Regions from separate parts of the Streptomyces sp. NPDC006261 genome, predicted to be linked through region 2. Evidence: riboswitches for the same ligand, from Rfam matches in the RefSeq annotation. Region 2 holds a riboswitch; each other region holds the start of a gene.
The links. A riboswitch is a leader RNA that binds a small molecule or an ion and turns the genes downstream of it on or off. The one in region 2 is predicted to bind cobalamin.
Positions count from the first base shown of each region.

Region 1: another riboswitch for cobalamin. It lies ahead of ABZ154_RS04440 (ABC transporter substrate-binding protein); the one in region 2 lies ahead of metE (5-methyltetrahydropteroyltriglutamate--homocysteine S-methyltransferase).
Region 3: another riboswitch for cobalamin. It lies ahead of ABZ154_RS00790 (ABC transporter substrate-binding protein); the one in region 2 lies ahead of metE (5-methyltetrahydropteroyltriglutamate--homocysteine S-methyltransferase).
Region 4: another riboswitch for cobalamin. It lies ahead of ABZ154_RS28100 (cobalamin biosynthesis protein); the one in region 2 lies ahead of metE (5-methyltetrahydropteroyltriglutamate--homocysteine S-methyltransferase).

Region 1 covers NZ_JBEXSI010000005.1:53,749-59,354, forward strand. Annotated here, with positions in the region: gene ABZ154_RS04420 (MoaD/ThiS family protein) at 1-7, opposite strand, end outside; gene ABZ154_RS04425 (putative leader peptide) at 120-236, opposite strand; gene ABZ154_RS04430 (ABC transporter ATP-binding protein) at 306-1,103, opposite strand; gene ABZ154_RS04435 (iron ABC transporter permease) at 1,132-2,172, opposite strand; gene ABZ154_RS04440 (ABC transporter substrate-binding protein) at 2,169-3,167, opposite strand; cobalamin riboswitch at 3,226-3,345, opposite strand; gene ABZ154_RS04445 (M67 family metallopeptidase) at 3,428-3,850, opposite strand; gene ABZ154_RS04450 (DUF2017 domain-containing protein) at 4,008-4,619, opposite strand; gene clpS (ATP-dependent Clp protease adapter ClpS) at 4,676-4,993, opposite strand; gene ABZ154_RS04460 (nicotinate phosphoribosyltransferase) at 5,073-5,606, shown strand, end outside.
Region 2 covers NZ_JBEXSI010000047.1:42,837-48,442, forward strand. Annotated here, with positions in the region: gene ABZ154_RS26490 (hypothetical protein) at 165-857, opposite strand; gene ABZ154_RS26495 (STAS domain-containing protein) at 1,017-1,337, opposite strand; gene ABZ154_RS26500 (hypothetical protein) at 1,625-2,113, shown strand; partial or broken gene ABZ154_RS26505 (3-hydroxyacyl-CoA dehydrogenase family protein) at 2,243-2,454, shown strand; cobalamin riboswitch at 2,636-2,822, shown strand; gene metE (5-methyltetrahydropteroyltriglutamate--homocysteine S-methyltransferase) at 2,994-5,318, shown strand.
Region 3 covers NZ_JBEXSI010000001.1:176,121-181,726, reverse strand. Annotated here, with positions in the region: gene ABZ154_RS00810 (beta-ketoacyl-[acyl-carrier-protein] synthase family protein) at 1-286, shown strand, start outside; gene ABZ154_RS00805 (acyl-CoA dehydrogenase) at 350-2,377, shown strand; gene ABZ154_RS00800 (acyl carrier protein) at 2,466-2,747, shown strand; gene ABZ154_RS00795 (beta-ketoacyl-[acyl-carrier-protein] synthase family protein) at 2,744-3,967, shown strand; cobalamin riboswitch at 4,065-4,252, shown strand; gene ABZ154_RS00790 (ABC transporter substrate-binding protein) at 4,313-5,365, shown strand; gene ABZ154_RS00785 (iron chelate uptake ABC transporter family permease subunit) at 5,383-5,606, shown strand, end outside.
Region 4 covers NZ_JBEXSI010000054.1:25,873-31,478, reverse strand. Annotated here, with positions in the region: gene ABZ154_RS28105 (cobyric acid synthase) at 1-1,173, opposite strand, end outside; gene ABZ154_RS28100 (cobalamin biosynthesis protein) at 1,170-2,150, opposite strand; cobalamin riboswitch at 2,275-2,408, opposite strand; gene ABZ154_RS28095 (hypothetical protein) at 2,556-2,786, opposite strand; gene ABZ154_RS28090 (inorganic phosphate transporter) at 2,799-4,064, opposite strand; gene ABZ154_RS28085 (class II aldolase/adducin family protein) at 4,342-5,001, shown strand; gene ABZ154_RS28080 (hypothetical protein) at 5,080-5,606, shown strand, end outside.

The DNA of each region.
Region 1 (5,606 bases), on a different contig from region 2:
TGGCCATGGCGTGGGCTCCTGTCGAAAGCGGGGAGGTGGCGTGGGGCGCGCGTTTCTTCCCCCGCGCAGGGGGTGTGTACGGGTGGGGCTCGCGCGGATCGTGGCTCAGGCCGTGCGGCTCACGGGCAGGCTGCGGGCCGCGGACAGATCGCGCTCTTGAGCCTGCACAGGTCGACGTGCAGCCGCGCGACGAGCAGCGTGCCCGGCGTCCTGTTGCTCACGTCATGGGGAACCATGCGGGCATCGTATCGATTCCCGGTCCGGAAACCCGAGTGTGATCCCACATGATGGATGCTGAGCGACCACTATATGGACTCGGGTCGCCTGGTGTGGTCCTCCGGGAGGTAGACGACCGTGGGGGCGCCCGTCTTCGGGTGGGTGGTGACCTCGGCCGCGACGCCGTAGACGTCGCCCAGCAGTTCGGCCGTGAGGACCTCCTCCGGGATGCCGGAGGCGACGACCAGGCCGCCCTTGAGGACGTACAGGCGATCGCAGTAGTACGCGGCGAGGTTCAGGTCGTGCAGCGCCAGGAGGTTGGTGGTGCCCAGGTCGCGGACCAGGGAGAGGATCTCCAGCTGGTAGCGGATGTCCAGGTGGTTGGTCGGCTCGTCCAGGACGACGAGCGAGGGCTGCTGGACCAGGGCGCGGGCGACCAGGGCGCGCTGGCGTTCGCCGCCGGAGAGGGAGGCGAACGTACGGGGTCCGAGTGCGGCGACCCCCACCCGCTCCAGTGCCTCGGTGACGAGTGCGGTGTCGGCGGCGTTGTCCGGCTCCCAGAACCGCTTGTGCGGGGCGCGGCCCATCGCGACGACCTGGCCGACGGTGAGCTCGAACCCGGCGTGGCCGTCCTGCGGGACGGTGGCGATGCGCTGGGCGCGGGCCTTCACGGGGAGTGCGGCGAGGTCGTCGCCGTCGAGGAGGACGCGGCCGTGGGTGGGGCGCAGGGTGCCGTAGACGCAGCGCAGGAGCGTGGTCTTGCCGCTGCCGTTGGGGCCGACCAGGCCGACGGTCTCGCCGTCGGCGGCCGTGAGGTCGACGGCGTCGACGAGGTGGCGGCCTTCGCCGATGCCGTACGAGAGGCCCTCGGTGCGCAGGGTGGTCACGGGCGGGCTCCCTCGGGAAGTGACAGCCTCATGCGGGTGCTCCCTCGGGGCGGCGGCGCAGCATCCACAGGAAGAACGGGCCCCCGGTCAGCGCCGTGAGCACGCCCACCGGGATGTCCTGCGGGGCCGCGAGCGTCCGGGCGGCCAGGTCGGCGAGTACCAGGAACACCGCCCCGCCGAGCGCCACGACCGGGAGCAGCGCGCGGTGCGAGGCGCCGACCGCCATCCGGGCCATGTGCGGGACCATCAGGCCGACGAAGCCGATCGCCCCGCTGTACGCGACGAGCGCCCCGGTCATCAGCGAGGCGAGGACGAAGACGGCGGCCCGGAAGCGGGCGGTGTCCAGGCCGAGGACGGTCGCGCCCTCCTCCCCCACCAGGAGCAGGTCGAGCGGGCGGGCCAGGGTGAGGAGTACGGCCGTACCGGCGACCAGGGTGACCGTGGGGAGCGCGAGCATGTCCCAGCGGGCCGCGCCGAGGCCGCCGAGGGTCCAGTAGAGGACTTCCTGGAGGTGGTCGGCGCGGGCGGAGGTGACCAGGATCAGGCTGGTGAAGGCGGAGAGTATGTAGGAGACGGCGACCCCGGCGAGGACGAGCCGGTTGGTGGTGAGGCCTCCCCCGCCGCGCGCCAGGGTGTAGACGAGCAGCAGCGAGAGCAGGGCGCCGGCGAAGGCGGCGGCGGGGATCGTGACGGTGGTGGCGAGGGTGGCGCCGATGCCGAGGACGATCACCAGGACCGCGCCGGTGGAGGCGCCGGAGGAGACGCCGAGGAGGAACGGGTCGGCCAGCTGGTTGCGTACTAGGGCCTGGAGGACGGTGCCGATGACGGCGAGTCCGGCGCCGACGACGATGCCGAGCAGGACCCGGGGCAGCCGGACGTCCAGGACGATCGTGCGGAAGGGGCTCGCGTCCGCCCGGCCGGTCAGGATGTCGATCACCTGGCCGGGCGGGATGCGGACGGAGCCGAGGGCGAGGGCGGCGACCACGGCGGCTGCGAGGAGGCCGGCGAGGACGCCGACGACCAGGGTGTAGCGCAGCAGCCGCCGCGGTGCGGGGGTGCGGCAGGTCACGAGGTGGTGGCCGCCGGGTGGAGCTGGGCCGCGAGTTTCCCGACGGCGGCGGGGACGCGGACGCCGAGGACCGCGTCGGAGAGCGGCATGACCGCGAAGCGCTTGTTCTTGATGGCGGGGACGTCGGCGAGGGCCGGGTCGGTGAGGAGGCGCTTCTTCTTCTGTTCGACGGTGGTGGCGCCGTAGTCGTAGATCACGATCGCCTCGGGCCTGCGGGCGACGACGTTCTCCCAGGAGGCGTCCCCGAAGGACTTGTCGAGGTCGGCGAAGATGTTGGTGCCGCCGGCCCGCTCGATCAGCTCGTTGCCGATGCCCTTGCCGCCCGCGGTGAACGCGGTCTTGTCGCCGCTGTCGTAGACGAAGACGGGGAGCGGCTTCAGGTCCGCCAGCTTCTCGGCGGTCGCCGCGTTGTCGGCCTTCGCCTGCTTGATCCAGGCCTCGGCGCGGTCGGGGACGCCGAAGGTGCGGCCGACCTCGCGGATCTCCTCGTAGAGGGTCTCCATCGGGGTGTCGGTCTTGGCGCAGCTCTCGGTGTTGAGCCGGGTCCCGATGCCGGACTTCTCGAACGCCTCGCGGCTGCGGCCGTCGCCCGCGGTGAAGGCGCTGCTGTAGCCGCCGTAGACGAAGTCGGGGCCGGTGGCGAGGACCTGCTCGTAGGAGGGGTACTCCTTGGCGATGACCGGGACGGACGCGTAGTCCTTCGCGTACTTCGGCAGGACCTTGTCGTCGAGGTAGGCGGTGCCGGCGAGGGACTCGGTCAGGCCCAGTTCCAGCATGATCTCGGTGACGTGCTGGTTCATGGTGACCACGCGCTTCGGCGGGGCCTTGTACGTGGTGGTGACACCGCAGTTGGTGACGGTGTACGGGAAGCCGTCGCTCTTCGCCGTGGCGCCGTTCCCGGTGCCGGCGTTGTCGCCGTCCGGGGTGGAGCAGGCGGTGAGGGCGAGCGGGAGCAGCACGGCGGCGGCTATGAGCGCGGGGGTGCGCCAGGACATGGCGGGGCCTCTCCGGGGGATTTCCGCGTCCCCTGGTCGATGCGAGAAGGCAGCGGGCCAGTTCCTGGCTTCCGGGCGCGCCCTCCGGTACGGAGTCGTCCGCTGGGGAGTCGTCCGTACGGGAGGGGGCCCGGTCACAGTGGCGGGACCGTGCCGGATTCGCACCGGCTTCCTGGTTCCTGCTGCCCTGTGGTCGGGTCTCGGGTGCAGTGTGCCAGACCCGTGCGGCGGCTACGCGGGCCCGGGGGAATCGGCAGGCCTCAGTACGCCTCGACGACCTGCACGTCCTCCTCGGTGATCTCGCCGTCCACGATCCGGTACGAGCGGAACTGGAAGGGGCCGGCGCCGTCGGTGTCGGCGGTGGAGACCAGGACGTAGTGGGCGCCGGGCTCGTTGGCGTACGTCACGTCGGTGCGGGAGGGGTAGGCCTCGGTCGCCGTGTGCGAGTGGTAGATGACCACGGGCTCCTCGTCGCGGTCGTCCATGTCGCGGTAGAGCTTGAGGAGGTCGCCGGAGTCGAACTCGTAGAACGTGGGCGAGCGGGCGGCGTTGAGCATCGGGATGAAGCGCTCGGGGCGCCCCGTTCCGGCCGGGCCCGCCACCACGCCGCACGCCTCGTCGGGGTGGTCGGCGCGGGAGTGGGCGACGATCTGGTCGTGGAGCGCCTGGGTGATGGTCAGCATGGCGCCAGGATAGGCATGCGGGCCCTCGCGTACCGGTGGGTGGTACGGGAGGGACCGCATGGTGGACACCGGGGGCCACGGGGGGATGGTCCGGGGCGGTCGGATCCGAGCCTCCGCCGAGCGAACGGAGTACGCCCGGGGGGGCGGCGCGGAACGACTACGGCATCAGTGTCTCGACGAGCGTTTCCTGCAGCGCGCCGAGCCAGAGATAGGCCATCACCATGGGCTTGCGCGGGTCGCTGTCGGGGAGCCGGTAGAGCGAGGCCTCCTCACCCTCGCCCTCGTCGGAGACCTCCAGCCGGGTGCCGATGGTCAGGCGCAGGTCGTTGAGCGAGCCGAGCCAGGCGCGGCACTCCTCGGCGGTGAGGGTGAGTACGGCTCCGCCGCCCCCGGCGGGCGACAGCGCGTCCAGCGTCCGGACGACGGCGAGGGCGTCCTCGCGCTTGCGGGAGCGCAGGTCGGTCTCGGTGAAGCGGCGGAACTCGGCGGACAGCTCCCGCAGCTCCTCCTGCGACCTGCCCTCGGGGGTGGGCCCGTCGGGACCCCCGTACGCGTCGGGGAAGAGCCGGGCCAGGGCCGGGTCCGAGGGCGGCTTGCTGGGCCCCTCGGCGAAGAGCGCGGCGAGCGGGTCCTCGCCGTCGGCGGGCGTGTCGCCCGGGCCGATCAGTTCGAGCAGCTGCACGGCGAGGGAGCGCAGGATCGAGATCTCGACCTCGTCGAGCGCGACGGCCGCGCCGCCGCCCGGGGTGGCCTCGAAGTGGCCGGCCATGGATTCTCCGATGGTGGGTCGAAACGGGGCAGGGGGTGCGTACGGCGGCGAGGACGCTAGTTGCGGTCCTGGGTGAGGGTGGCCCACAGCCCGTAGCCGTGCATGGCCTGGACGTCGCGCTCCATCTCCTCGCGGCTCCCGCTGGAGACGACGGCGCGGCCCTTCTGGTGCACGTCGAGCATGAGTTTGTGCGCCTTGTCCTTGGAGTAGCCGAAGTAGGCCTGGAAGACATAGGTCACATAACTCATGAGATTGACCGGGTCGTTGTGGACGAGCGTCACCCACGGGACGTCCGGCTCGGGGACCGCGAAGGTCTCCTCGGCCGAATCAGGACGTTCGATCTCTACGGGGGTAGCAACGCTCACCTGTCCCATGCTGCCACCCGAGCGGCCCGGGCGCACAAACCGGCCCCACATCTCGTCACTTTGACGAATAGGGGGTAGCATCCCAGCCATGAACTCAGCGGACCTCGGGCGACGGGTCGGCGTTCCGTCGACCGCGCTCTTCACCGACCAGTACGAGCTGACCATGGTGCAGGCGGCCCTCAAGGCGGGCACCGCCGGCCGGCACTCCGTCTTCGAGGCGTTCACCCGCAGACTGCCCGAGGGGCGGCGGTACGGGGTCGTCGCGGGCACCGGCCGGGTGCTGGACGCGGTGGAGAACTTCCACTTCGACGACGAGATCATCGGCTTCCTGCGCCAGCAGGACATCGTCGACGAGCCGACCCTCGAATGGCTGGCGGGCTACCGCTTCAGCGGCGACATCTGGGGCTACCCGGAGGGCGAGGTGTACTTCCCGGGCTCGCCGATCCTGAGGGTGGAGAGTTCCTTCGCCGAGTGCGTGCTGCTGGAGACGGTGATCCTCTCCATCCTCAACCACGACTCCGCGATCGCGGCCGCCGCCTCGCGCATGTCGGCCGCCGCCGGGGGGCGCCGGCTGATCGAGATGGGGGCGCGGCGGACGCACGAGCTGTCGGCCGTGGCCTCG
Region 2 (5,606 bases):
GTGCCCCCTGAGGTCGACCGGCACTGCAGAAGACCCTGGAAGGGGCGCGGCTCCGCCCGATGGCGCTTAAGGACGCCACACACCAGAACCGCGCTGCACATAGCCCCCCTCGCAGGGCGGCCAGGCCCCTCCCGCGATGGGCGCCGTGGTAGTGGTGCGGGTGGTCAGGTGCGCAGGATGTCAGCGGTGATCTCCGCCAGAGTCTGGCCAGAGGCGAAGGCTCGGGCGCGCATGAGGGCGAGGGCGTCGTCGGTGTTCATTTCTTCTTTCACGGCGACGACTCCGATGGCGCGATGGGTGTCCGACCAGTGCGCGCGCACAACATCGGCCGGTTCCCACGGTGGGTGCTCGTCCTGTTCCAGGAGCAGCTGCTGCGCGGGGAGCAGAGCGTCCGCGACCGCGTCGACCGCGTCCACGGCTTGCTCGATCGCGCCACGGGACAGACCTCCCGGGGTGCGGGTGGCCACGTCGACCGAGCCGAGGATGTAGTCACCGAACCAGAGCGGGAAGGCGTGGACCGCCTGGACGTCGGGGTGCCGTTCGCGGAAGGCGGCCGTGAACAGCGGCCATTCCCGCGCTCCGGCCTTCCAGTCGGTCAGATGCACCTCGTCACCTATTTCAGCTGCGGTGATGCATGGGCCTTCCTGCACGGTGAACTGCGCTTCTTCGAGGTCGGTGGCCATCTGGTTCGACGCGCACAACATCTGCCGCGACGGGGTGTCGGTGAGCAGCGACATCGTCACTCCGTCCGCGGGCAGACCCCGGGCCAGGACCCGGCACAACCGCCGGGGCATGTCCCGGGGCGGGCAGTCCACAACCACCCACTCCACCTCACGCCCCAGCTCCGAACGCCTCATCGGTTCAACCTGCCTGTCCTTCAGCCCTGACGGCTGATACCGGCAGGTGAGTACCCCGAACCACTGCCCCCACACTCGACTGCTTCTGGCTTCGTTGGGCGCTCTGCCACCTGCACCAGGTGCCCACGCTGGCCGACCGGCTGGTGTCAGTTGCGTCGGTCAGGCGTTGCGGGCGGCTTCCAGGGTGGGATGGATGTTCAGCACCTGGTCGGCGCCGACGATGCTGATCAGCCGTGTGACCGCGGGGGAGGGCGCGACGATGCGGAGGTCGGCTCCCTGGTGGGTGGCCAGGAGCAGGCGCAGGAAGGTTGAGTCGCCGAAGGTGATGTTGCCGGCGTCCAGGATCATCCCGCCGTGGGCGTGCACGGCTTCCCTGATCCGCGCTTCCAGCGGGGCCAGGGTGTCTTCGTCGAAGTCACCCTGCGGGGCAATCACCGGAAGCGGGCCCTGCGCGCCGGGCTGCGGCTGATGAGTCGTCATCAAGGGAGTATCCCCAAACGATCATGACACCGCCATGGTGAGTCTCACGTCCAAGGCGAACCGCTGCCGGCCGTATGCGCGTGAGCATCCCTCAGCTCGGGCCTTCCGTTCCGTCCTCATGGCAGTGCTGGGGAAGGCATGGCGGGGAACCTGCAAGCTCGTCGTCGTGAACGACGGGGCCGGCCATCCGCTCACGAACCCGGACAGGCAGACGCGCGGGTCTGCGTCTCAAGGACTTCCCCCGCGCTTCTTCGGTATGGTCCGGCGGGGCAGGGTAGGCGGGGGGCATGAGCCCTGCGGATGGAGATCCGACCGACCCCCAGTCCGCCGACGCCTCGGATGACCCCGGAGGGGACACCTGTCGGCCGGACTCGGCGGCACATGCCCGCAGCGAAGTGGAATTCGCCCTCCACCCCTTGCTCTGTGCCCCCGACGCCCACTTCCGCGCAGCACACCAGGGCGGAGTGGACGACGCCTTACTGGTCGCCTCGGAACTGACTTCCGACGCTCTGACACGCAGCCCGCCCGGATCCTCCTGCCAACTCACCTGCACACTCGGCCGGTACGAGGTAACGATCAGCGTCACCGGCCCCTACGAGACGGCAGCCCGGCCGCAGCCGCTGTTGTCCCCGTCAGAACTGCGCCCCGGAGCCAGCCGGCTGGAGGAACTGAGGCGGCGCATCGTGCGTCAGATCGCCCGCATCCAGATCACCCGGCGGACAGGCGGAGTAGGGACCATCACCGCGACCATTCCGCTCACCGGCCCCGCAACCTGAGCAGCAGGAACCGGACTCGGTGCCTGCGGGGATAGTCCCCGCGGCCGGTCGGCGACGCCCCGGCCGCGCCGACGGTGCCGGTCGTGCTGCCCGCTCCGCATCCCCTCATCGCCCCGCCCCGCACCCGTCGGCATGGAACTCGGCTGCGCCCACCCCATGAGCCCGCTCAAGCTCGCCGACCTCATCGGTCTGGACACGGTCGCCGCCATCGCGCCCAGTCGCTGTATGAGCAGTTCAAGGAGCCGCTGTACGTACCGCCGCCGCTGTTGCTCCAGCGGATGGTCGAGGCCGGGATGCTCGGACGGAAGACCGGCCGGGGGTTCCACACATACGACCGGGGGCTGAGGGGCCCGGGCTCCTGTGGAGGCGGGCGTGGAGCGAGGACTGAGGAACCGCTCCGCGCTCCGCCGCGTTTCCGTTCCCGGCGCTACCGGGGCTTGGGCGGGTGTCTCATCTCACCGTCCGGCATGTGACCGGTGTTGGCCCGGAGCCGAGCTCGGCGCCTAGGGTGGCGGGTGCAGCTGGTTCGCCCTGTCCTCCAGGCAGGCGCGTCGTAAGAGGGAACCCGGTGGGAATCCGGGACTGCCCCGCAGCGGTGAGCGGGAACGACCGCCGTCATACGCACTGGACCCGACAGACGGGTCTGGGAAGCGACGGCCAGTAGGTGTCTGCCCCCGGCAGACGTGCCCGCGAGTCCGAAGACCTGCCACTGCCCGTGCGTGAGCGCACGGTGATCTCGGTGACCTCGTGGGCGGGTCGGCGTACATATCAGGCAGGCACACGCGACGACACTGCGGCGTGGTCCGCCCGGTGTGCCATCCCTTCGCGTCCTACGAGTCGTCCCGGGTCTTTCGGAGAGACACTCGCGAAGGAGAGTTCCGTGACAGCCAAGTCCGCAGCCGCGGCCGCCAGGGCCACCGTGTACGGCTACCCCCGCCAAGGCCAGAACCGTGAACTGAAGAAGGCCATCGAGGGCTACTGGAAGGGCCGGGTCACCGCCGACGCCCTCAAGGAGACGGCCGCCGGCCTGCGCCGCACCAACTGGCAGAAGCTCGCCGACACCGGCATCCACGAGGTGCCCACCGGAGACGTCTCGTATTACGACCACGTCCTGGACACCACCGTCATGGTCGGCGCCATCCCGACCCGCCACCGCACCGCTGTCGATGCCAGCCCGCTCGACGGCTACTTCGCCATGGCCCGCGGCACCCAGGACGTCGCGCCGCTGGAGATGACCAAATGGTTCGACACCAACTACCACTACCTGGTCCCCGAACTCGGCCCCGACACCGCCTTCTCCGCCGACTCGGCCAAGCAGGTCGCCGAGCTGAAGGAAGCCCTCGCGCTCGGCCTCACCGCGCGCCCCGTGCTGGTCGGCCCGGTTACCTACCTGCTGCTGGCCAAGTCCGCCCCCGGTGTCGCCGCGGACTTCGAGCCGCTGACACTGCTCGACCGGCTGCTGCCGGTATACGCCGAGGTACTGGCCGACCTGCGGGCCGCCGGTGCCGAGTGGGTCCAGCTGGATGAGCCCGCCCTCGTCCAGGACCGCACCCCGGCCGAGCTGAACGCCGCAGCCCGCGCCTACCGCGACCTCGGCACGCTCACCGACCGGCCCAAGCTCCTGGTCGCCTCCTACTTCGACCGGCTCGGCGACGCCCTCCCTGTCCTGGCCAAGGCACCGATCGACGGACTGGCCCTTGACTTCACCGGCGCCGGTGCCGCCAACCTCGACGACCTCGCCGCCGCCGGCGGCATGCCCGGCAAGCGGCTCGTTGCCGGAGTCGTCGACGGCCGCAACGTGTGGATCAACGACATGGAGAAGTCGCTGTCGACACTCGGCACCCTGCTCGGCCTCGCCGACCGGGTGGACGTGGCTGCCTCCTGCTCCCTGCTGCACGTCCCCCTGGACGCGACGGCGGAACGCGAGATGGACCCGCAGGTCGCCCGCTGGCTGGCCTTCGCCCGCCAGAAGACGGCTGAGGTCGTCACCCTCGCCCGCGGTCTCACCGAGGGCACCGACACCATCGCGGCCGAGCTCGCCGTGAACCGCGCCGACTTGGCCTCCCGGGCCGGATCCGCCCTCACCCACAACCCGGCGGTACGCGCCCGCGCCGCGGCCGTCACTGACGCCGACGGCCGCCGCTCGCAGCCGTACCCGCAGCGAGCGACCGCCCAGCACGCCCACCTGCGCCTGCCCCTGCTGCCGACCACCACCATCGGCTCCTTCCCACAGACCACCGAGCTGCGCACCGCCCGCGCCGACCTGCGCGCCGGCCGCATCGACACCGCCGGATACGAGCGGCGCATCGAGACCGAGATCCGCGAAGTCATCTCCTTCCAGGAGAAGACCGGCATCGACGTCCTCGTCCATGGCGAGCCCGAGCGCAACGACATGGTCCAGTACTTCGCCGAGCAGCTCACCGGCTACCTTGCCACCCAGCACGGCTGGGTCCAGTCCTACGGCACCCGCTACGTCCGCCCGCCTATCCTCGCCGGCGACATCTCCCGCCCCGAGCCGATGACCATCCGCTGGACCACATACGCCCAGTCCCTGACCGACCGGCCGGTCAAGGGCATGCTCACCGGCCCGGTCACCATGCTCGCCTGGTCCTTCGTCCGCGACGACCAGCCGCTCGCCAACACCGCACGCCAAGTCGCTCTCGCCCTGCGCGACGAAGTGAACGACCTGGAGACGGCCGGTACTTCGGTGATCCAGGTGGACGAACCCGCCCTGCGTGAGACCCTGCCGTTGCGCGCCGCCGACCGCCCCGCCTACCTGGCCTGGGCCACCGAGGCGTTCCGTCTCACCACCAGTGACGTGCGGCCCGACACCCAGATCCACACCCACATGTGCTACGCCGAGTTCGGCGACATCGTCCAGGCGATCGACGACCTCGACGCCGACGTCATCAGTCTGGAGGCAGCCCGCTCCCACATGCAGGTCGCCCGCGAACTGTCCGCTCACGGCTACCCGCGCGAGGCCGGCCCCGGCGTCTACGACATCCACTCCCCGCGCGTCCCGAGCACCCACGAGGCGGCCGCCCTGCTCCGCAAGGGGCTGGAGGCCATCCCGCCGGAGAGGCTGTGGGTCAACCCCGACTGCGGCCTGAAGACCCGCGGCTGGCCCGAGGTCCGCGCATCCCTCGAGAACCTGGTCGCTGCGGCTCGGAAGGTGCGCTCCTCCCTGCCGCCCAACATCTCCTGAGCGCGACACATCCACGGCGTCCTGTGTCACGGCGAGCTTGCCGTGACACAGGGCGCCCGTCCGGTCAGCCGCTGTGCGCGAAGCCCTTGCCCTTGCGGTCCAGGGGTCGGCGGGCAGGGAGAGGAAGCGGGAGCGCAGGGCGTCCCAGGCGGCGAGGCGGTCGAAGTCGGGTGTGTCGCGGATGCCCTGGCGGGGGACTGTAAAACGTTCGGCTCTGTCTCACATTCGGTGGTGACGGTGAGTCATGACGGCGGTGGACAGACTCTCGGCCACAGAACCGCAGGCCTG
Region 3 (5,606 bases), on a different contig from region 2:
GACCACCCTCATCTCCCGGCTCTTCCCGCACCGCCCCCCGGTCACCGCGCCCAAGGGTGTCCTCGGCCATACCCTCGCGGCGGCGGGCGCGATCGAGGCGGTCGCCACAGTCCTGACGCTGGAACGTTCCCTCATCCCGCCGATCGCCAACCTGGACTCGCTCCCCGACGCCTTCCCGCTCGACTGCGTGGTGAAGGAGCCGCGCCACCAGCGGGTCGAGCGCGCGGTGAGCCACTCCTTCGGCTTCGGCGGGCACAACGTGGCGCTCGCCTTCCAACGAACCTGACCCCGCAGGGCCGTTCGGGAACGGCGAGGGGTGTCCTCGCCGTTCCTTGATCGTTACTCTGTCGTGACCGTATCCACGCATAAACCGCGACAGCCCGACACGAACGATCTGCTCACCCGAGTTCTCTACGGCGACAACTTCCTCCGGGAGCACGGGTTCTGGCGACGGCTGCTTACAACAGAACCGTTTCGTCGTTCCGGTGGTGGCACCCCCGACGAACGGCTCGCGCTCTCCTACCACCGGCTCCGCATCCTCAACGACGCACTGGACAGCGGCGCGAGGCTGGCCGCCGACCCTCGTGCCCTGGCAGCCCTGCACGAATGGCTCGGCCCGGTCGACCCGGCGCTGACCACCGTCGCGGGCATCCACTACAACCTCTTCCTCGGCTCCCTCCTCGACCACGACACGGGTACGCTGCGCGACCTATCGGACTTCCTGGACCTGCGGTCCATCGGCACCTTCCTCTGTACGGAGGTGGCCCACGGCAACGACGCGGCGGCCGTCGAGACGACCGCGACGTACGACCGCGAACGCGACGGCTTCGTCCTGCACACCCCGCACGCCGGGGCTCAGAAGTTCATGCCCAACACCAGTCCCGCCGGCGGCCCCAAGGCCGGTGTGGTGGCCGCCCGGCTCCTCGCCGACGGTGCCGACCACGGGGTCTTCCTCTTCCTCGCCCCGCTCACCGACGCCGTGAGCGCCCTGCCCGGCGTACGGGTGCGTCGGCTGCCCGCCCGCATGGGCTCCCCGGTCGACCACTGCCTCACCTCCTTCGACCGGTACTTCGTCCCGCGCGAGGCCCTGCTCGCCGGGGGGCAGGGGCGGATCGGCGCGGACGGGCGGTTCACCAGCGAACTGGCCAACCGCAGAAGGCGGTTCCTCCTCTCCATCGGGAGGGTCACCCCCGGCAAGCTCTCCATGAGCGCCTGCGCGGTGGGGTCCGCCCGGGTCACCCTCGCCATCGCGATCCGGTACGCCGGCCACCGGCTGGTCTCCGGATCGCGGGGCTCGCGACGGGTGCCCGTCTACGCGCACCGCACCCACCACGGCCCCCTCGCCGCGGCGATGGCCACCGTCTTCGCGATGAGCCTGCTCCACCGCAGGGCACTGGACCGCTGGGAGTCCGCACCCGCCGCCGACCGGGACGAGGCGGAGCGCCTGGTCGCCGTCGCCAAGGGGTGGATCACCTGGCAGGCGCGGGGCGTCATCGTCGAGTGCCGGGAGCGGTGCGGGGCGCAGGGGTTGCTGGAGAACAACGGCATGACCGAGCTGTTCACCGGCATCGAGGGCGCCATCACCGCCGAGGGTGACAACCTCGCCGTCCACGCCAAGGCCGCCGCCGAGATGCTGTTCAGCGTTGCGGTCCGGGACGAGGAGGAGGCGCAGCGGCCCGGCGAGCTGGACGACCCCCGCTTCCTGGGCCGGCTGCTCGCGGCGGTGGAGGACATCTGGTTCGACCGCGCCCGGGAGCGGATCAGCGCCGCCCCGCCCGGCGACCCGCTCGGCCGGTGGAACGCTGCCTCGGGTTCCGCGCTGCGCGGGGTGGAGGCGTACGGCTACCGGCAGGCGAGCGAGGCGTACGAGCAGGCCGCCGCCTCCCTGCCCGCGGGGCCGGCCCGCGAGCGGCTGACCGAGCTGCACCGGCTCTTCGCCCTCCGGTGGATCGCCGGCAACAGCGGTGACCTGCTGGCGGCCGGACGGCTGACCGTCGAACAGGTGTCCCTGTTGCCCGAAGCGGTGGAGCGGCTCATCGCGACCGTGGCCCGGCACGCCCCCGACCTGGTGAAGTCGTTCGCGCTGCCGGAGCGCCTGATGTCGGACTGGCCGATCGCCGGAGCCGGCTACGCGGACGCCTATGACGATCCGGACGGGTCCTGGCACCAGCGCCGCAGGACGGGCGGAGCCGGGGCCCGCACGGCGGGTTTCCGGCGGCCCGCCTGTGGCAGCAAGCGGCGTCCGCTGCGCGAAACGGTGGCGGCGCTCGGCACCCGCGGGGTGCTGCTGGCCTACTGGGGAACCACGTCGGTGCTCTCGAGATGGTTCGAGAAGCCGCAGGTGGGCGTAGACGAATCGGTTCACCCCAGGGCGTAACCGGAAGATCGTCCTCCAGTTATTTCGGCGGTGGGCCTGTGCGTCATGCCACCCGCCGTTCAAGAGGCCGCCGATGAGAGGAAACACCGTGAAGAGCCAGACCATCCACCCGAAGATCACCGAGGTGCTGACCGAGACGTTCAAGGTGCCCGCAGCCGAAATCCTGCCGGAGTCCACGATGGACAGCCTGGAGATGGACTCCCTGGCGGTCGCCGAGTTCGCCGTCATCATCAAGGAGACCCTGGGGGTCGCCGCCGACTCCGAGAAGCTCTACAAGGACGCCACGCTGGCCGACATCTCCGCGTTCATCGACGCGGCCGTCGGCGGCGAGGCGGCAGGCGGTGCGGTGCCGGTGAGCAACACCCGATGAACCGACCCGCCATCGCCGTCACCGGCCTGGGGATGATCACCCCGGCCGGCCACACCACCGACACCACCTGGGACGGGGTCTGCCGCGGGGAGTCCTTCGCGCGCACCGTCCCCGAACTGCACGGCTGCGCCGTCGACTTCGCCTGTACGGTCTCCGGCATCGACCTGGACGAGGCGGTCGGCGGCCGCAGCGCCTTCCGCATGGGCCGGTACGTGAAGTTCGCCGTCCTCGCCGCACGGGAGGCGGTGGCCGACGCCGGGCTCGACCCCGCCCACTGGGACGGCGCCCGCGTCGCCGTCGTCGTCGGCACGAGCAGCGGGGGATCCGCCGGACTCACCGAACAGGCCGTCGCCCTGGAGCGGCGCGGCCCCGAGGCCACCTCACCTTCGGGCATCCTGCTCACCATCCCGAGCATGCCCGCGGCCGAGATCGCCATCCAGATGAAGGCCACGGGCCCCAGCCTGGCCCCCTGCACGGCCTGTTCCTCCGGGGTGACCGCCCTCTCCGTGGCCCGCGACATGCTGGCGCTGGGCCAGTGCGACATCGCGATCGCCGGAGCCACCGAGTCGATCGTCTTCCCGGTCGCCATGACCGGCTTCGCCCGCTCGGGCGCGGCGGCCCTGCGGGACGGGGACCCCGCCCGCCTCTGCCGCCCCTTCGCCGCCGACCGGGCCGGGCTCGTCATGGGCGAAGGCGCCGCGATCATGGTCCTGGAACGGGCTGAGGACGCCCGGGCCAGAGGAGCCGCACCCCGGGCGCTACTGGCCGGCACCGGCGCCACGACCGACGCCCACCACCCCACCAGCCCGCACCCCTCCGGGGCGGTCGCCCAGGCCGCCGTCGACGCGGCGCTGGCCGACGCAGGGTGGCGGGCCGAGGACGTCGACCACGTCAACGCGCACGGGACCTCTACCCCCCTGAACGACGCGACGGAAGCCGCCCTCATCGGCCGGGCCTATCCGCACCGGCCGCCCGTCACCGCCCCCAAGGGCGTACTGGGCCACTGCATGGGGGCGGCCGGCGCCATCGAGGCGGGGCTGACCGTCCTGACGCTCCAACACGGCATCGTCCCGCCGATCGCGAACCTGGACGCCCCCGACCCCGGGTTCGCCATCGACTGCGTCACCAAGGTCCCGCGTGAGCTGCCCGTACGACGGGCCGTCAGCCACTCCTTCGGCTTCGGCGGACAGAACGCGGTGATCGCGCTGCAGGCTCCGTGAGGGGCGGCCGGGCCGGTGCGGCGGGATGATCCCGCGCCGCACCGGCCCGCGTGCGGGGAGTGGTCCGCGCACCGGCTCTGAGCTGCACGAAGCCCCGTGATAGCTTGCCGGGGCCAGTCGAACCCCAGCGACGGGGTCAGGGAATCCGGTGCGAGACCGGAACTGACGCGCAGCGGTGAGGGGGACGGGCGGGGCCACGGCCACTGGAGCACACACGCGCTCCGGGAAGGCGTCCCGCCCGGACGAACCCGAGTCCGAAGACCTGCTGGCACCTGCGCCCCGCACCGGGGCACAGGAACCGTACGACGGGCTCCGCGGCTGAGCCCAGAGACACCGAGGTCCTCCGTGCTGTCCAAGGCCACCCCTGCCCCGATACGTACCGCCGCCCTGTTCGCGGTCGGCGTCGTCCTTCTCACCGCCTGCGGCGGCGGAGGAGGCACCACCTCGTCCGCCGACGGCGGCGACCAGGCCGACGGCTTCCCGCTCACCCTCAAGAACTGCGGGCGCACCGTCACCGTGAAGGCGCCGCCCCAGCGGGCCGTCTCCGTCGACCAGGGCTCGACGGAGATCCTCCTCTCGCTCGGCCTCGCCGACCGGCTCGCGGGCACCGCGACCTGGAGCGACCCCGTCATGAAGGGCCTGGAGAAGGCCGCCGAGGGCGTCGAGCGCATATCGGAGAACCGGCCCTCATCGGAGAAGGTCCTCGACAAGGAGCCCGACTTCCTCAGCGCCTCCTTCGCCTCCACCCTCGCCAAGGGCGGCGTCGCACCCCGCGAACAGTTCGAGAAGCTGGGCGTCCCCACGTACATCTCGCCCGCCGACTGCATCGGCAAGGACAACAGCGGCGGCGGTGACGGAGCCCGCACCGCACCCCTCACCATGGACAGCGTCTACACCGAAGTCCGTGAGCTCTCCCAGGTGTTCGGTGTCCCCGAGCGAGGCGACGCCCTGGTGGAGAAGCTCCAGGCGCGGGTGGCGAAGGCCACCGACGGCATCGACGGCTCGAAGGCCTCCCTCCTCTACTGGTTCTCCGACTCCAAGGCCCCCTACCTCGCGGGCTGCTGCGGTGCCCCCGGTGTCATCACCCGGGAGCTCGGCGCGAGGAACGTCTTCGACGACACCCACGACGAATGGCCCCAGATCAGCTGGGAGACCGTCGCCGACCGCAACCCCGACGTCCTGGTCATCGGCGACCTGAGCCGCACGATGCAGACGGCCGAGAGCGCCGAGAAGAAGATCGAGTTCCTGGAGTCCAACCCGGTCACCAAGACCATGGACGCCGTCAGGAACCGGCGGTACGTGCTGCTCAGCGGCCAGGCGATGAACCCGACCATCCGCACGGTCGAGGGCCTGGAGCGCGTCGCCGCCGGGCTGCGCGACTTCGGGCTCGCGGGGTGAGCAGCGGCAGCCGGACGGTGGAGCGGCCCGCTGAGGTACGACGGGCCGGCGCGCCGGTCCAGGCGCTGCTCTGGACCGGCGGACTCCTGCTCCTGCTGTTCTCCGTCGCCGTGGCCGTCACGATCGGGCCCGCCCGGATCTCCGTCCCCGACGTCTGGTCCGCCGTCGCCTCCCATCTTGGCTTCGGCGCCTCGGAGCTGAGCCCGATCCGGGACGGCATCATCTGGAACCTGCGCATGCC
Region 4 (5,606 bases), on a different contig from region 2:
CGGCTCGCCCAGCGCCGAACCCACCGGCCGCGCCAGCGTCTTGGCCCGGTCGAAACGAATACGCACCGGCAGCAGCCCCAGCCCGTCCACGACCCCCGCCCGCGACTCCACCTCGTCCTCGATCCGCTCACCGAGCACCTGGAACCCCCCGCAGATCCCCAGCACCGGCCGCCCCTCCGCCGCCCGCCGCACGAGCGCGTCCGCGAGCCCCCGCTCGCGCAGCCAGGCCAGCGCCTTCACCGTGCCGCGCGTCCCGGGCACGACGACCAGGTCCGCGTCGGCCAGCTCATCGGCCCGGTCCACGAACCGCACGACGACGCCCGGTTCGGCGGCCAGCGCGTCCACGTCCGTGAAGTTCGACATCAACGGAACCGCGCAGACCGCGACCCGCAGCACGTCCTCGCCGTGCGGGGGCGTCACGACCGACTCCCGTACCGCACCCCGCAAGGAGACCCGCAGGCCGTCCTCCTCGTCGATACCGAGCCCATGGGTGAACGGCAGCACCCCGTACGTCCGCCGCCCGGTCAGCCCGTACAGCATGTCCAGGCCCGGCTCCAGCAGTGAGACGTCACCCCGGAACTTGTTCACCAGATAGCCCGCGACCAGCGACTGGTCCTCCGCGCTGAGCAGCGCCGTGGTCCCGAAGAACGAGGCGAAGACCCCGCCGCGGTCGATGTCCCCGACCACGAGAACGGGAAAGCGGGCCGCCCGCGCGATCCCCATGTTCACGATGTCCGTACGCCGCAGGTTGATTTCCGCGGGGGAGCCCGCCCCCTCACAGATCACCGCGTCATAGGCCGACCGCAGCTGCTCCAGGCAGTCGGAGACCGTCCCGAGCAGCGCCTCCTGACGCCCCCCGTGGTAACCCCGGGCGCTCATCTCGCCCACCGGCTTCCCCATCAGGACGACCTGGCTGGAGCGGTCGCTGCCCGGCTTCAGCAGGACCGGGTTCATCAGCGCGGTCGGCTCCACCCGGGCGGCCTGCGCCTGCATGGCCTGGGCGCGCCCGATCTCCGCGCCCTCGCGGGTCACGAAGGAGTTGAGGGACATGTTCTGCGCCTTGAAGGGCGCGACCTTCACGCCCCGGCGCACCAGCCAGCGGCAGATGCCGGCCGTGACGACGCTCTTGCCCGCGTCCGATGTGGTCCCCGCGACCAGCAGCCCGCCACTCATGCCCGTCCCCGTTTCTGTCCTGTCGACGACCGTCCCGTGACCACGCGCCCCACGACCGTCCGGCCCACCACACACACGCCGAGGGCCAGCACGCTCACCCGGCGCGACAACCGCACCGCGCGCTCGATGTCGGAACTCCGGACCTCCCGGCCCGACTCCCCGTTCAGGACCGGCCGGTGCTCGACGCGCCCCGCGTACGCCAGCGTGCCGCCGAGCCGTACGCCGAGCGCCCCCGCGAACGCGGCCTCCACCGGTCCCGCGTTCGGGCTCGGGTGACGCCCCGCGTCCGCCTTCCAGGCGCGCACGGCCTCCGAGGGCCGCCCGCCGCCCACCACGGCCAGTGCGGCCGTCAGCCGGGCACCGGGCCACCCCGCGAGGTCGTCCAGGCGGGCCGAGGCCCAGCCGTAACGGCGGTAGCGGGGCGACCTGTGGCCGACCATCGCGTCGAGGGTGTTCACGGCCCGGAAGCCGACGAGCCCCGGCACCCCGCCGATCGCGCCCCACACGAGCGCGCCCACGACGGCGTCCGAGGTGTTCTCCGCGACCGATTCCACGACGGCACGGGCGATCTGCGGTCCGTCCAGGGAGTGCGGATCGCGCCCGCACAGACGCGGCAGCCGCTCCCTGGCCACCTCCAGGTCCCCGGCGGCCAGCGCCCCTCCGACGGCGCGGGCCTCCCGGCCCAGCGACGTACCGCCGACGACCGACCACGTGGCGGCGGCGGTCAGCGCGACGGTGAGCGCGGGACGGTCCCGTACGGCACGGGCGGCCAGCGCGGCGGCCCCCACGGCGCCTCCGGCGCACAGCAGGGTGTGCAGCGCTCCCCGGCCTCGGTCGTCCCGCCACAGCAGCAACTCCACCCGCGCGGCGGCCCGGCCGAAACCGGCTACGGGATGCCCCCGGCGAGGGTCGCCGAGAGCCGCGTCGGCGATCAGCCCGGCGATGGCGCCGTACGCGAAGACACGATCGGCACGCACGGTCAGCCCGCCGCGGGCAGAGGCGTTCCGGCAGGAAGGGGCACAGGATGCGGTACACGGCGGCCGGGCATGGCTTATGTCCTCACTCAGGGTCCGCGCCCTGGTTCGACGTGACCGGCGACAAGAGTCTCCTGGCTTCCGGATCCGCAGTTCCCCCGGCCTTCCAGCCCGCGTACCGAGGGCCGTGACATCCGGTGTGGGGGAGTGCTCCCCGGTGACAGTGGCGGGACCGCGCCGGATTCACACCGGCTTCCTCTTCTGTCGCCGTAAATGGCTCCGGCAGTCCACCACGCTGCGAGAACGGGCGTCAACTCGCTGTTGACCTGCGGAGCTCCAGTGTGCGCAGACGCACATCGGGCCGGACACACGGTGGTGTGTCCGGCCCGAGAGGAAGCGTCGGTGCGGTCAGGCGACGATCAGATAGATCCCGTACGCGACCGCCGCCACGCAGGCCGCGAAGCAGGCGTACGCGCCGGTGCGCGCGAGCGCGGCCGACCCGCCGGAGGCGCTGCCGCCGGCCGGGGCCGACAGCTTGGAGAGGGCCACGATGCCCACGGTGAAGAGGCCGACCAGCGCGACGGTGACCACGAGACTGACACCGAAGACGGAGGCGAGAGCTGCCCAGTCGATTTTCATACGGATCTGTCCTTACACCGTGGCCGAGGGCCGCGCCGTGTCGTCGGGCGCTGCGGCCGGGGCCGGGATGGTGGTCATGAGGTCGGTGGGGTGGGTACCGATGGGCGGCGGCTGGACCGCGGCGATGGCCGTGGTGACGACACCCCGGGGCTCGTCGTCCGTGGCCGCGGTGTCGTTGACGTTGGTGTGGTCCACCGGCTGGCGGCGCGAGGCAAGCCAGATGGCGAAGGAGCCGCCGACCAGCAGGATCGCGGTGGTGGTGATGCCCCACGGGCCCTGCTTGGTGAGGAACTCGGCACCCGCGCCGACCAGACCGGCGGCAGGGAGCGTCAGACCCCAGGCGACGAACATCCGGGTGGCGGTGGACCAGCGGACCACGCCGCCCTTGCGGCCGAGGCCCGCGCCCATCACGGCACCCGAGCAGGACTGGGTGGTGGAGAGCGAGAAACCGAGGTGCGACGAGGCCAGGATGACGGTCGCGGCACTGGTCTGGGCCGCGAAGCCCTGCGGCGGCTTCAGGTCGGTCAGGCCGCTGCCCATGGTGCGGATGATGCGCCAGCCACCGAGGTAGGTGCCGAGCGCGATGGCGACACCTGCGGAGACGATGACCCACATCGGCGGATTGGAGCCGGGGGCGAGAACGCCGCCGGTGACCAGGGCCAGGGTGATGATGCCCATCGTCTTCTGGGCGTCGTTGGTGCCGTGGGCGAGCGAGACGAGACCGGCCGAGGCGATCTGACCGGCCCGGTAGCCCTTGGCCGTCGACTTGAGCTGGTTCGGGTCGGTGACGTTCCGGTTGATCCGGTACGTCAGCCTCGTGGCCAGCATCGCGGCGAGACCGGCGACCAGCGGGGCGGCGATCGCGGGGAGCAGCACCTTGGTGACGACGGTGCCGCCGTTGATCGAGGACCAGCCGGCCGACATGACCGCCGCGCCGATCAGACCGCCGAACAGGGCGTGGGAGGAGCTGGAGGGCAGGCCGACCAGCCAGGTCAGCAGATTCCACAGGATGGCGCCGACGAGCGCCGCGAAGATGACCTCGGTTCTGAGGCCGTTCTCGTTGACGATCCCGCCGGAGATCGTCTTGGCGACCTCCACTGACAGGAACGCGCCGATGAGGTTGAGAACGGCGGACATGGCCACCGCTGTCTTGGGCTTCAGTGCGCCGGTCGAGATGGTGGTAGCCATCGCGTTGGCGGTGTCGTGGAAACCGTTCGTGAAATCGAACACGAGAGCTGTCACGACCACAATCGCGAGCAGCAGCGTGATGTGTTCCATTTACCCAGGCAATCGTTCGACGTCAGTGGCACGTGGACCGTAGGCAACCTGGGTGAACGGAAGATGAACTGGGCGGGGCGCTGTGGTGACCCGAATCGGAGTGCGGTGATTCCGTTTGTGTGCGGGAGGGGTTGCCGTATGCCCGTGGGGCACCGGCTGGTCTGCCCTTTACTCCTCGTTGGCGAAGTTTTAGACGGACACATCCGGCCCCGGAAGAGATCCCGGTCACGTGGGGGATGACGTTCCGGTTTCCAGCCCCCGACCCTACGCTCGCCCCATGAGCGAGCAGCAGCCGGAATCCGTCGTCCGGGCCTGGCGGGAGGTGGTCGCCACCGCCCGCCGCAGCGCCGCCGACGGCCTGGTCGTCGGCACCTCCGGCAATGTGTCGGCCCGCGTCGGAGACCTGGTCCTGGTGACCCCCAGCGGGGTGCCCTACGACCGGCTCGGACCTGCGGACGCGGTCGGGGTCGAGCTGGACGGCCGCCAGGTCCTCGGGGAGCTGAAGCCGACCAGCGAACTCCCCCTCCACCTCGCGGTCTACGGGGAGACCGACGCCGCCGCCGTGGTCCACACCCACGCCGTGCACGCCACCGCCGTCTCCACCCTCGTCACCGAGGTGCCGCTCGTCCACTACGCGGCCGCCATCCTCGGTGGCCCCGTCCGCACCGCCCCCTACGCCCGCTACGGCACCCCGCAGCTGGCCGGTGCCATGCTGACCGCTCTCCGCGGCCGCACCGGCTGCCTGCTCGCCAACCACGGCACCGTCACCTACGGCTCCACCCTCGACCAGGCCTACGAGCGCACCGCCCAGCTCGAGTGGCTCTGCCGTCTCTGGCTCACCGCCAGCGCGCTGCCGGGCCGCACTCCGGCTCTGCTCAGCGAGGCCCAGCTGGCTGAGGTGACCGAGGCGCTCAAGGGGTACGGGCAGTCCGGCTGACCCGGTGCGCCCCGCCCCGCCGCACCGGACGGCCCCCGCCCACTGGCAGCTCGCCGACCGCCCCAGCACACTGAAGCGGTGCGCCCGGCAACTGCGACGGCAACGGCCGTCACCACGATCCTCGGCGCCGGTGCGGCAGCGGTCGCGGCCGGCCGGTACGCCAGCGACGCCGCCCTCAAGGCGGCACCCGGACGCCCCCTGCCCAACGACCGCAGACTCACCGTGCACGCCACGGCGATCGGGCGGGTCACCCTGACCCGCTCCCTCACGGCGCTGCGCCCCGGTACCTACGGGATCGAGGGTCCCGGCGTCCACGCCGTGGTCGGGCCCGTCGTCGAAGGGGCCGAGTCCACCGCCGACACCGTCGTCCGCACCCTGGAGCGGGTCACCCACGGCATCCTGGAACCGGGTGACAAGGTCCGCCTCACCCCCGAGCTGTACCGCGGGGGCCCGGGTGCCGCCCTCGGCCTGGATTACCGGGAGGTCGAGATCCCCGGCGAGCTCGGCGGGCTGCCCGCCTGGTGGGTCCCCGGCGACCGCGACACCTGGGTCATCACCGCGCACGGCCTCGGCACCACCCGCGAGCACCCCGTGAACCTGATGGG